Regions from separate parts of the Sodalis sp. RH24 genome, predicted to be linked through region 2. Evidence: predicted binding sites of a transcription regulator. Region 2 holds the regulator's gene; the other holds the start of a gene.
The links. Region 2 encodes CRP, which controls carbon source genes, mostly activating them, when cyclic AMP is high. Its sites were predicted from a motif close to ATGTGANNNNNNTCACAT; they were not measured.
Positions count from the first base shown of each region.

Region 1 (5,045 bases), 1.9 Mb from region 2:
ATACTTTATGTTGGCATGGGGAATTAACGCAACGGCAGAATGAGGCGAATTCCGCCGTCATCCAGCATAATAAAGGATGCTAATGTAAAAGAGATGAGATTAAGGATAATGAGTGGAACGTTTAAGTGATTTGCGACTTTTTATCGAAGCGGCGATGTTGGGCAGTTTTTCGGCGGCGGGACGTAAGCTCGGTTGTTCTCCGGCGGCGGCGAGCGCCTGCATCGTGCGTCTGGAGACCGGTCTCAAGGTGCGCCTGTTTGAACGGACCACCCGCCAGCTCAGGCTGACCGACGAGGGCAAGCTGTTCCTAAGCTATAGCCAGCGCGCCGTGGAACAGCTTAATGACGTCACCGAGCTGTTGCGTTCGGGCAAGGATGACATCAAAGGCGCGATACGCATTACCGCCCCCTCCGATGTTGGCCGCAATCGTCTGATCGGCTTATTGGAGCGCTTTCGCCAAGACTTTCCCGCCATTCACTTTATTCTCTCTCTGGCCGACGCCACGACCGCCCCGATCGGCGACGACATTGACATCGCCATCCGCTATGGACAGCACGACGACGCCAGCATGACGGCCTATAAACTGGCCGACAGTCATCGGGTGGTATGCGCTGCTCCGGCGCTGCTGGCGCAATTGGATCCACCGCTGGCCCCCCCCCATTTGCAGGCATTGCCGTCCATTGCCCTGATTAATACCTTGGGCAATCAGGAGCCATGGGTTTATCGCGATGAAGCAAAAATGCCGCGGCAGCTGACCATGACCCCCGCCTACACCACCAATGACGACGACATCAGCCGCAAATGGGCCGTCATGGGATACGGATTCGCTTATAAGTCGATCCTGGATATCAGTGAAGACCTGGCCGCGGGCCGGCTGGTGACGGTATTGGATCAGTATTTTATCGAACCGGCGCCCCTTTTCGCCTTGTATAACCGGAATAAATTCCAGCCGCCCCGCATCAAACGGCTACTGCACTTCCTGGCTGAAAACCTGGCATAACCGCAGGCCGACGGCAGTTTGCCTGCCCGATATCGCCGGCGCCGCGTGAGGACCGCGTCACAAAGACGCACGGGTTCGCCTTGCCCCGCTTAACGCCGCAACCATCATGACCTATCATTCATTCAGACGCACGCCTTCAGCATCATCAGAAGCGAACTTATGTCGCGTCTTACGGCCGACGGAGATAAGCTGGTGAACAGGTTGTCCCGCGCCATGTCCTCGCATTTTTTTCTGGAGATTATTATGCATATTGATTTATCGGGAAAACGCGCCATCGTCACCGCCTCCACCGGCGGCATCGGTTTTGCCATCGCCACTGGGCTGGCGCGCGCCGGCGCGTCAGTGGTGATTAACGGCCGCAGCCAGACCACGGTAGACAAGGCGCTGGGCCAGTTGCGACACACGGTGCCGCAGGCGGCGGTTGAAGGCGTGGCGGCTGATTTGTCCGATGCGGCGGGCGTGGCTACGCTTACCGGCGCCGTACCCGCCGCCGATATTATCGTCAATAACGCCGGCATTTACGGCCCTAAGCCTTTTTTCGACGTGGATGACGATGAGTGGGAGCGTTATTTCCAGACCAACGTTATGTCCGGCATACGACTGGCGCGTTTTTACCTGCAAGGCATGCTGGAACGCGACTGGGGGCGCATCGTGTTTATTTCATCGGAGTCGGCGCTTAATATCCCGCCGGAAATGATCCATTACGGGGTGACCAAAACGGCGCAGCTGGCCGTCGCGGGCGGGCTGGCCAAACTCGCCGCCGGCACCGGGGTCACGGTAAACTCGGTACTGCCCGGCCCAACGCTGTCCGAAGGCGTGCGCGAGATGCTGAAGGATTCCGCCCGGGATGCGGGCGTGAGTATTGAACAGGCGGGAACCGATTTTGTGCGCACCCACCGGTCAACCTCTATTATCCAACGGCTGGCGACCCCCGAGGAAGTGGCCAACCTGGTGGTATATACCTGCTCCCGGCAAGCATCGGCCACCACCGGCGCGGCGCTGCGGGTGGACGGCGGGGTTATCAACAGTATCGTCTAGCGGCGACCTGAACTCCGGCCCTGCCGCACCTCTGGGATGCGCGCGCGATATCAGGCATAATCACTTCACTAACTTGTTAAAAAGATGTGAAGGTATTGCTATGCACGATGAGTTAAGCGCAGAAATAAAGCAAAAAATCCTGCAATCCACCACCACCGTCGCCAAGGTGGTGTTTCCCACCACCATAAACCATCATTCGACCCTGTTCGGCGGCACCGCCCTGGCATGGATGGATGAGGTTTCCTTTATCACCGCCACCCGCTTCTGCCGCAAACGGCTGGTAACGGTATCCACGGAAAAAATCACCTTCAGCCGGCCCATTCCTTCCGGCACCATTATCGAGCTGGTGGGCAGGGTAAGCCGGGTGGGCAGGACCAGCATCACCGTGGATGTCGCCATTTTCCTTGAAGATATGTACGCGGCGGGCCGGGAGGAAGTGGTGCGGGGGCAGTTTAATTTTGTCGCGGTGGATGAAAATGACAAAGCGACCCCGCTGTTATAATCCCCGCCCCGGATTGACGCGATGTGTTAAAACACGTCGCCGGGATTGTAAAAAAATGCTCTTTTTTATGTGATGCGCATCACAAATATTTGCATTTATGTGACGGAGGTCATATTATTACCTCATCAAACGCAAACACGTTACAGGCGAACAAACCTGGTGAGGGAAAGCATATGAAATTCCGTAAATTCCTGAAAAAAATTCTGCTGTCATACGTTAATACCGTGAAAGACGTACCGCCCGGTGCCATGTATTAATTTCCATGACGTCAAAAAAGCTGCCGCGGCAGCTTTTTTTTTGGCAAAAAAACGCTGATGAAATCAGGCCTGGAGAAATTCAAGCAGCGCGGCGTTCACCTTATCGGCATCCACGGTACACATACCGTGGGACGCGCCGGCCAATACTTTTAACGTGGCGTCGGGAATGATCTTGGCTGATTTACGGCCCGAAACCTCTAGCGGCACGATTTGATCGTCATCGCCCTGCAGCACCAGGGTCGGCACGTCGAATTTTTTCAGATCCTCGGTGAAATCCGTCTGCGAGAACTGCTTGATGCAGGCATATTGCCCGGCGATGCCGCCCGCCATCCCCTGCAGCCAGAAAGCATCTATCACCCCCTGGGAGAGTTTGGCGCCGTCGCGGTTATAACCATAAAACGAGACCGCGAGATCTTGATAAAATTGCGATCGATCCGCCGACACGCCGGCCCGGATACCGTCGAAAACCGTTATCGGCACGCCCTCGGGATTCGCCGCCGTTTGCAGCATCAGCGGCGGCACTGCGCTTATCAGCACCGCTTTGGCCACGCGTCCGGTACCATGGCGACCGATATAGCGCGCCACTTCCCCGCCGCCGGTGGAATGGCCGATAAGGATGGCGTCCTGCAGATCCAGGCTGGCGATAAGGGCCGCGAGATCATCGGCATAGGTATCCATATCATTCCCGTCCCACGTCTGGGCCGACCGGCCATGGCTGCGCCGGTCATGGGCGATAACCCGATAGCCCTTGTCGGCAAGGAACATCATCTGGCTGTCCCAGGCATCGGCGGTCAGCGGCCAGCCGTGGGAAAAAACCACCGGCTGGCCGGTGCCCCAGTCCTTATAGAATATCTGCGTCCCGTCATCGGTTGTGATAGTGCTCATGTTGTCTGATCCTTTTTTCGGGTGAGTGGGGATAAGAGCCGCCGACGCTATCGTCAGCATTGCATACGGGGCATGAGAACGCCTGGCGGGCGCCATCAATTTCCGGGTCAACCTATCAAGATTAGGAACGAAAAGAGTAAGCCGCCATCCGCCGCCAAAAGATAATGGCGGCTTGATGCCGGCAAAAAGAATATGCAGGCCTAAGTCACGGGAAAATCAATGTGATTCCGCGCTGTCCCAATACTGGTATTGCGTGGCCGTGCTGCGGTGTCGTCTGATAATCGACTGCGGTAAAATTTCCGTGTCGCTGCCATAACTCAGGATGCAGTTGCCCACGTCGTCGTTGCGCTGGCACTGCTCCACTTTGGTGAGCTGGCTTACCGGCGTCCGTGACACCGAGAAAGAACCCGCCTCCCTGCCGTCGGCATCATACTGATAACGGGTTTGACCATGGTTCGAACGCATCGAGATGAAATAACCTTTTTTATCATAGGCGTAAATATATTCATCGTTGCTGAACGCGTCGGTGCCCCGCGCCGTGCTTTTGACCAGACGCAAATTATTATCGTAGTCATAGGTCCCGGTGGTAAATCCGGGCCGCTCGTTAATAGTAAAGGCATCGGTCGAGGAGGTGATCACGCCGTTTTTACCGGTAAAAAACCGGCTTTTGCCCTGCTTATGGTTAACCAGCGTTGGCTTGCCGTCTTGATCGAGAATGATGGCGATATCGTACTCGCTCTCCCAGCCATCAGCGGATTTTACCGTGTGATTAGACATGCGCAGGGTCATGCGGCCCTCCGTTTTGTGGTAATCGTACGCTTCCTCGATAAGGGCGCCGCAGGTGTCGAAACTGATGCTTGAGCGGGCCTGTTCATCCAGATCTTTTCCCACCATCCCCGCCACCACCAGCCGGATGTCGCCTTTGGCGGTGCCGCTCAGCATGATGAGGTTATTACTGTCATTGATATTTTTTTTTGCCGCGGGGCATTCTTTTTCAGCCGCGGCCGCATTGACGGCCAGGCCGGCCAGCAGGATCAACACCGGCAATCGGTAAATTGGATTAATCATATGTTTTCCCAGGCATACCTGCGATTCGGTTACCATCAAAAATCAGGTAATTACAGCGGCGAACAGGATTTAGCGCACCGTAAAAGTATACCCCGCCAGGCAGGCCGGCGCCATGATTACGCCCGAATACGGCGGCTCAATGCCGCCCCGATCGACGCGGCGCCGTTTTTACCGCGAGAAACCGTCAAAGCAACTTGCATTCGCTCCGGAAAAAACTGTATATTTACCCAGTATAAATAAAAGGATAGATCATGCATGTTGAACTGATTTACGACAAAAGAAATTTTACCGCCTT
Region 1 is NZ_CP178729.1:2,243,930-2,248,974, forward strand. It holds gene ACL2XG_RS10320 (LysR family transcriptional regulator) at 113-1,000, shown strand; gene ACL2XG_RS10325 (SDR family NAD(P)-dependent oxidoreductase) at 1,244-2,038, shown strand; gene ACL2XG_RS10330 (acyl-CoA thioesterase) at 2,139-2,540, shown strand; gene azuC (stress response protein AzuC) at 2,714-2,797, shown strand; gene ACL2XG_RS10340 (alpha/beta fold hydrolase) at 2,861-3,682, opposite strand; gene ACL2XG_RS10345 (hypothetical protein) at 3,899-4,750, opposite strand; gene ACL2XG_RS10350 (DinI-like family protein) at 5,002-5,045, shown strand, end outside.
Region 1: a site for CRP is predicted at 2,608-2,625, ahead of azuC (stress response protein AzuC). Genes of this name have one in related genera too.

Region 2 (5,045 bases):
AGGATGGTCATGGCATTGATGTGCTCGACGATGAACTGGCTATGGGTCACCCATAAACGCATATCGGTCAGATAGCGCGAATTAAACGCCGGCTCCCGCATCGCCTGGCTAAGCGACGTAAACAGCGCGTTGTGCGCCTGGTTGACCTTCATGCGCGCGTAGGCCAGCGCCGCCGGCTCGGGGGCGGGTTGCAGCAGCAGTCGCAGCGCGTCCTGGTCCCGCTCCAGCGCCAGATGGGCGTTTTTGCGCAGCATACCGCTTTGCCACTGCGGCCATAACCACAGCATGCCGCCGAACGCCAGCATACAGCCGATCAGCGTATCCACCAGCCTGGGCACCAGGAAATGCGCGCCGTTCAGCGACAGTAGCTGCAACGTATACACCGCGGTCACCGTCATGCCGATCATCGCCAGGCCGTAATTTTTGCGCAACACCAGGTAAGACGCCAGCGTCAGGAACAACATGCACAGCAATACCGTGCCGTCGCTCAGCCTGAATTGCAGCGTGCCGGCGGCAATCACCAACCCCGCCAACGTGCCCAGGGCCCGATGCTGGATCCGCACCCGGGTGGCGTTATAGCCGTTCTGGCTGACAAACATCACCGTCATTAAAATCCAGTAGGGTTTGGGGAGATCCAATACCAGCCCCAGGCTGCTGCCGATGGCCAGCATAATCCCAAGCCTTGCCGCGCTGCGCAGCGCCATGGATTTAAAGGAACAGTAGCTGACCAGCGCATGCCAAAACGACAGCCGCTGCTGGTTGTCGGCCATCAGGTCGCGGCGGTAAAGCGGGCGCTGGGTACGCAGCAGCCGGGCGATACGGCTGAAATGGTAATAACAAAACTGTCCGACCGGATTATCCGGATGCCGGTCGGCAATTTTTTCCAGGGCCGACAGCGCGGTGGCCATGTTAAAACGCCCCGGCTGCCGGTGATAGAGAATATCATCCGCCAGTACCCGCAACCGCGCGGCAATCAGCCGGGCGTTATAGCGGATAACCGCCTCGGCGTGGCTTTGCGCCACCAGTTTTTGTACTTCGTCCGGCTGGTGCAGGCTGACGGCGATATGCTCCTGCAAATCCAGCGCCACCTGGAAAGAACGCAGCAGGCGTTTGTACTGCAGCTGATCATTGGCCGACAGCATATAAAGCTGCTGGTATACCTGGGCAATCAGATCAATCACCGCCTGCTGGCGGGCAAACAGCGGCGGCAGGGCGGTTTCCGGATCGGTATGCTGTGTCAGCAGGGTATATTTCGCCTCGATATAATCCGCCAGCTCCCGATACAGCAGGCTAAGCGATTCCCGCATCGGCTGCTCCTTCCACAACCGGAACCACAGGGCGTTGAACAGCCCGTACCAGGCGGTGCCGGCAATATACAGCAGCGGCGGCACGGCGGGCGGCACATTGCCGGCCAGCCCCAGGGTAAAGATGGCGGCGATAAGCGCGGCGGGCAATAAACGGCCGTGCAGCGGGCTGATTTCACCGGTAACGCCGAACAGCAGCGCCAGGCCGAGCATCACCAAGGGCAACGGCACCGGCACGGCCAACAGCACCTGGATCAGCACGCTGCTCAGCGCGAACAGCACGCCGCCGACGGCCAGTCGCTTGAAAAACCGTTTATGCAGGGTATCGAGGCCGGCGATATTGCAGCAGGCAGGGACCAACGAAAACAGCAGGCCGTTTTGCAAGCTGCCGAATAACAGGCCGGCGGCCACCGGCAGGCATAGCACGATGGTTTGCCGCAGGGCATAGTTTACTTCAGGGTGGTAGATTAACCGGCGCCACATACTGTCAGCAAAAAAAGCGTGGTACGAAGCACCACGCCTGTATAACGGGGCTATCAGCGCGTGCCGTAAACAACAATGGTTTTACCGTGCGCGGATATAAGATTTTGATCTTCGAGCATTTTAAGAATACGTCCTACCGTCTCGCGGGAACAGCCGACAATCTGGCCGATTTCCTGACGGGTGATTTTTATCTGCATGCCGTCGGGGTGGGTCATGGCGTCGGGTTGTTTCGCCAGGTTCAACAGGGTTTGCGCTATGCGTCCGGTAACGTCCAGGAATGCCAGGTTGCCGACTTTTTCCGACGTTACCTGTAAACGACTGGCCATTTGCGCCGACAGGCGCATCAGGATATCCGGATTCACCTGAATCAGCTGCCGGAATTTTTTATACGAAATCTCGGCGACTTCACAGGCGGTTTTCGCCCGTACCCAGGCACTGCGTTCCTGACCTTCCTCGAATAGGCCGAGCTCACCGATGAAATCTCCCTGGTTAAGATAGGAGAGAATCATCTCTTTGCCTTCTTCATCCTTAATCAGCACCGCCACGGCGCCCTTAACGATGTAGTAAAGCGTTTCAGCCTTTTCACCCTGATGTATAAGTGTACTCTTCGATGGATACTTATGAATATGGCAATGAGACAGGAACCATTCGAGAGTCGGGTCTGTTTGCGGTTTGCCGAGAACCATTCGCTGTTATCCTCTTTTGTCATCGCTATCCCAGGTTCGGGACATCGTATTCCCTGTTACGGCGCTTGTATTATTCACTCTGACTCCGCGTTTAAACGGAGCGACGTAAGGGAACTTATTAGGGTCTGGTAATGTGATGTTCCGATCGATCTCTTGCCCTTTCATTATCATGAGGCCGATCCAGCCTTGTTTTTAGCATAGGTTTGAAGCAGTGTCTTCTGTTGTCTTGCTTCAGCATGAAGTATGTTCAGTAACATTGCCAGTTTTCCAACAAAAATGTAGTCTGCTGGAAAGCTTTTCATCAGGAGTATCATAATGCAGGCACGGGTCAAATGGGTAGAAGGGTTGTCTTTCATGGGCGAATCCGCCTCGGGCCACCAGGTTTTGATGGATGGGAACGCGGGCGAAAAAGCGCCCAGCCCAATGGAAATGGTATTGATGTCGGTCGGCGGCTGCAGCGCCATTGATGTGGTATCGATTTTACACAAAGCGCGGCAGGACGTCCGGGACTGCGAGGTCAAACTCACCTCCGAGCGCCGCGACGAGGCGCCGCGCCTGTTTACCCATATCAACCTGCATTTTATCGTCACCGGCGCCGGGCTGACCGACAAGGCGGTGGAGCGGGCGGTGACGCTATCGGCGGAAAAATACTGCTCGGTCTCACTGATGCTCGGCGCGTCGGTCAATATGACCCACAGCTTTGAAGTGCGCGACGAACACCACGCCCCCGCCGCCTAACCGGCCCGCCAACACCGCACTCAAACCCGGCGTGTTCAAGGGAGAGCGCGCCAATGGGGTCGAATCGGGCATGGTTTCTCTGCCCGACCGAGCGCCCCATGGCACGGTATGCCCGCCAACACCGCACTCAAACCCGGCGTGTTCAAGGGAGAGCATGCCGATGGGGTCGAATCGGGCGTGGTGTTCCCGCCCGACCGAGCGCCCCACGGTATGCTAGGCCCGCCAACACCGCAGCGAATCCTGGCGTGTTCAAGGGAGAGCATGCCGATGGGGTCGAATCGGGCGTGGTGTTCCCGCCCGACCGAGCGCCCCACGGTATGCTAGGCCCGCCAACACCGCAGCGAATCCTGGCGTGTTCAAGGGAAAGCATGCCGATGGGGTCGAATCGGGCGTGGTGTTCCCGCCCGAGGCCTCGAGTTTACTTAATTTCCTTTCCTTCCAGCAACTGCTGTACCAGCGGCCCCATAATCAGCTCCATCGCCAGCCCCATCTTGCCCCCGGGCACCACCAGCGTATTAATATTGGAAATAAAGGAGCCTTGCAGCATCGCCAGCAGATAAGGCAGGTCGATATGCGCCAGGCTACGGAAATGAATAACGACAAAACTTTCGTCAAGTGAGGGAATCGCCTTGGCGGCGAAAGGGTTCGACGTGTCGACGGTCGGCACCCGCTGGAAATTGATATGGGTGCGGGAAAACTGCGGCGTGATGTAGTTAATATAATCCTCCATCGACCTCACCACCGAATCCATCACCGCCTCGCGCGAATGCCCCCGCTCGCCGGTATCGCGCACCAGTTTCTGGATCCACTCCAGGTTGACGATGGGCACCACGCCCACCAGCAAATCCACGTGCTTCGCCACGTCATGGCTATCGGTTACCACGCCGCCGTGCAGCCCCTCGTAAAATAACACGTCCGTCGGTTCCGGCAACGCCTGCCAGGGCGTAAAGGTACCGGGGATCTGGTTATACGGCACCGCCTCGTCATACGTATGCAGATATTTACGCGACTGACCGCGGCCGGTATCGCCATACTGATGAAACGTATGCTCCAGCAGGCCAAAGTTATTGGCGTCCGGACCAAAGTAGCTGATATGGCGCCCTAAATCCCGCGCCTTGCGGATCGCCATATCCATTTCCGGCCGGGTAAAGTGATGAAAGCTGTCACCCTCCAGTTCGGCGGCGTGGATATTCAACTGCTGGAATATTTTACGAAACGCCAGGCTGGTGGTGGTGGTGCCCGCACCGCTGGAACCGGTAACGGCAATAATGGGGTGTTTTGTCGACATGGTAACCCTACGCTTGGTTGAATTGCGGCGTGAAGAAGTGCGCCCGGCATCAAGGCCCAGAAGTGAGTGTTAGCATATTTAGCGCTTAGGGGCCAGGGGCTTCGCTATTCGCCCGGCGTATCTCCGGCCTGGTCATTAAACCGGCCGCGCGGCATGATATTGATATTTTCATGCAGTTCCGACCAGACCACCACCGCCTCGCCGCTTATCAACTGGCGTTTTACATCCTCGACCTTTTGCGCCAGTGATTTCTCCTGCTCGCCATAATCGGTGCCCTCACGCAGTACAAAGGACTCGATCAGGTTATAGAGCGTGTCAGGATCGATTTGTTCCCAGGGAATAATCACGATATTGTGTCCCGATAGTCAATAAATCAAGGTGTTGAGTAAATTTCACCTGTTATGCCTTGTACATCCCCGTGCGCACTGGTAGCTTCATACGCGTTATTTTACGGGGAGCCGCCAAAACGTGGAACTGAGTCTTTTTCTGTCAATGCTGGGGTTTCTCTGGGTGGCCGCCATTACCCCTGGCCCTAATAATATGCTG
Region 2 is NZ_CP178729.1:4,094,070-4,099,114, forward strand. It holds gene ACL2XG_RS18450 (YccS/YhfK family putative transporter) at 1-1,787, opposite strand, end outside; gene crp (cAMP-activated global transcriptional regulator CRP) at 1,841-2,473, opposite strand; gene ACL2XG_RS18460 (hypothetical protein) at 2,641-2,829, opposite strand; gene ACL2XG_RS18465 (OsmC family protein) at 2,789-3,211, shown strand; gene ACL2XG_RS18470 (phosphoribulokinase) at 3,630-4,499, opposite strand; gene ACL2XG_RS18475 (YheU family protein) at 4,604-4,846, opposite strand; gene ACL2XG_RS18480 (LysE family translocator) at 4,968-5,045, shown strand, end outside.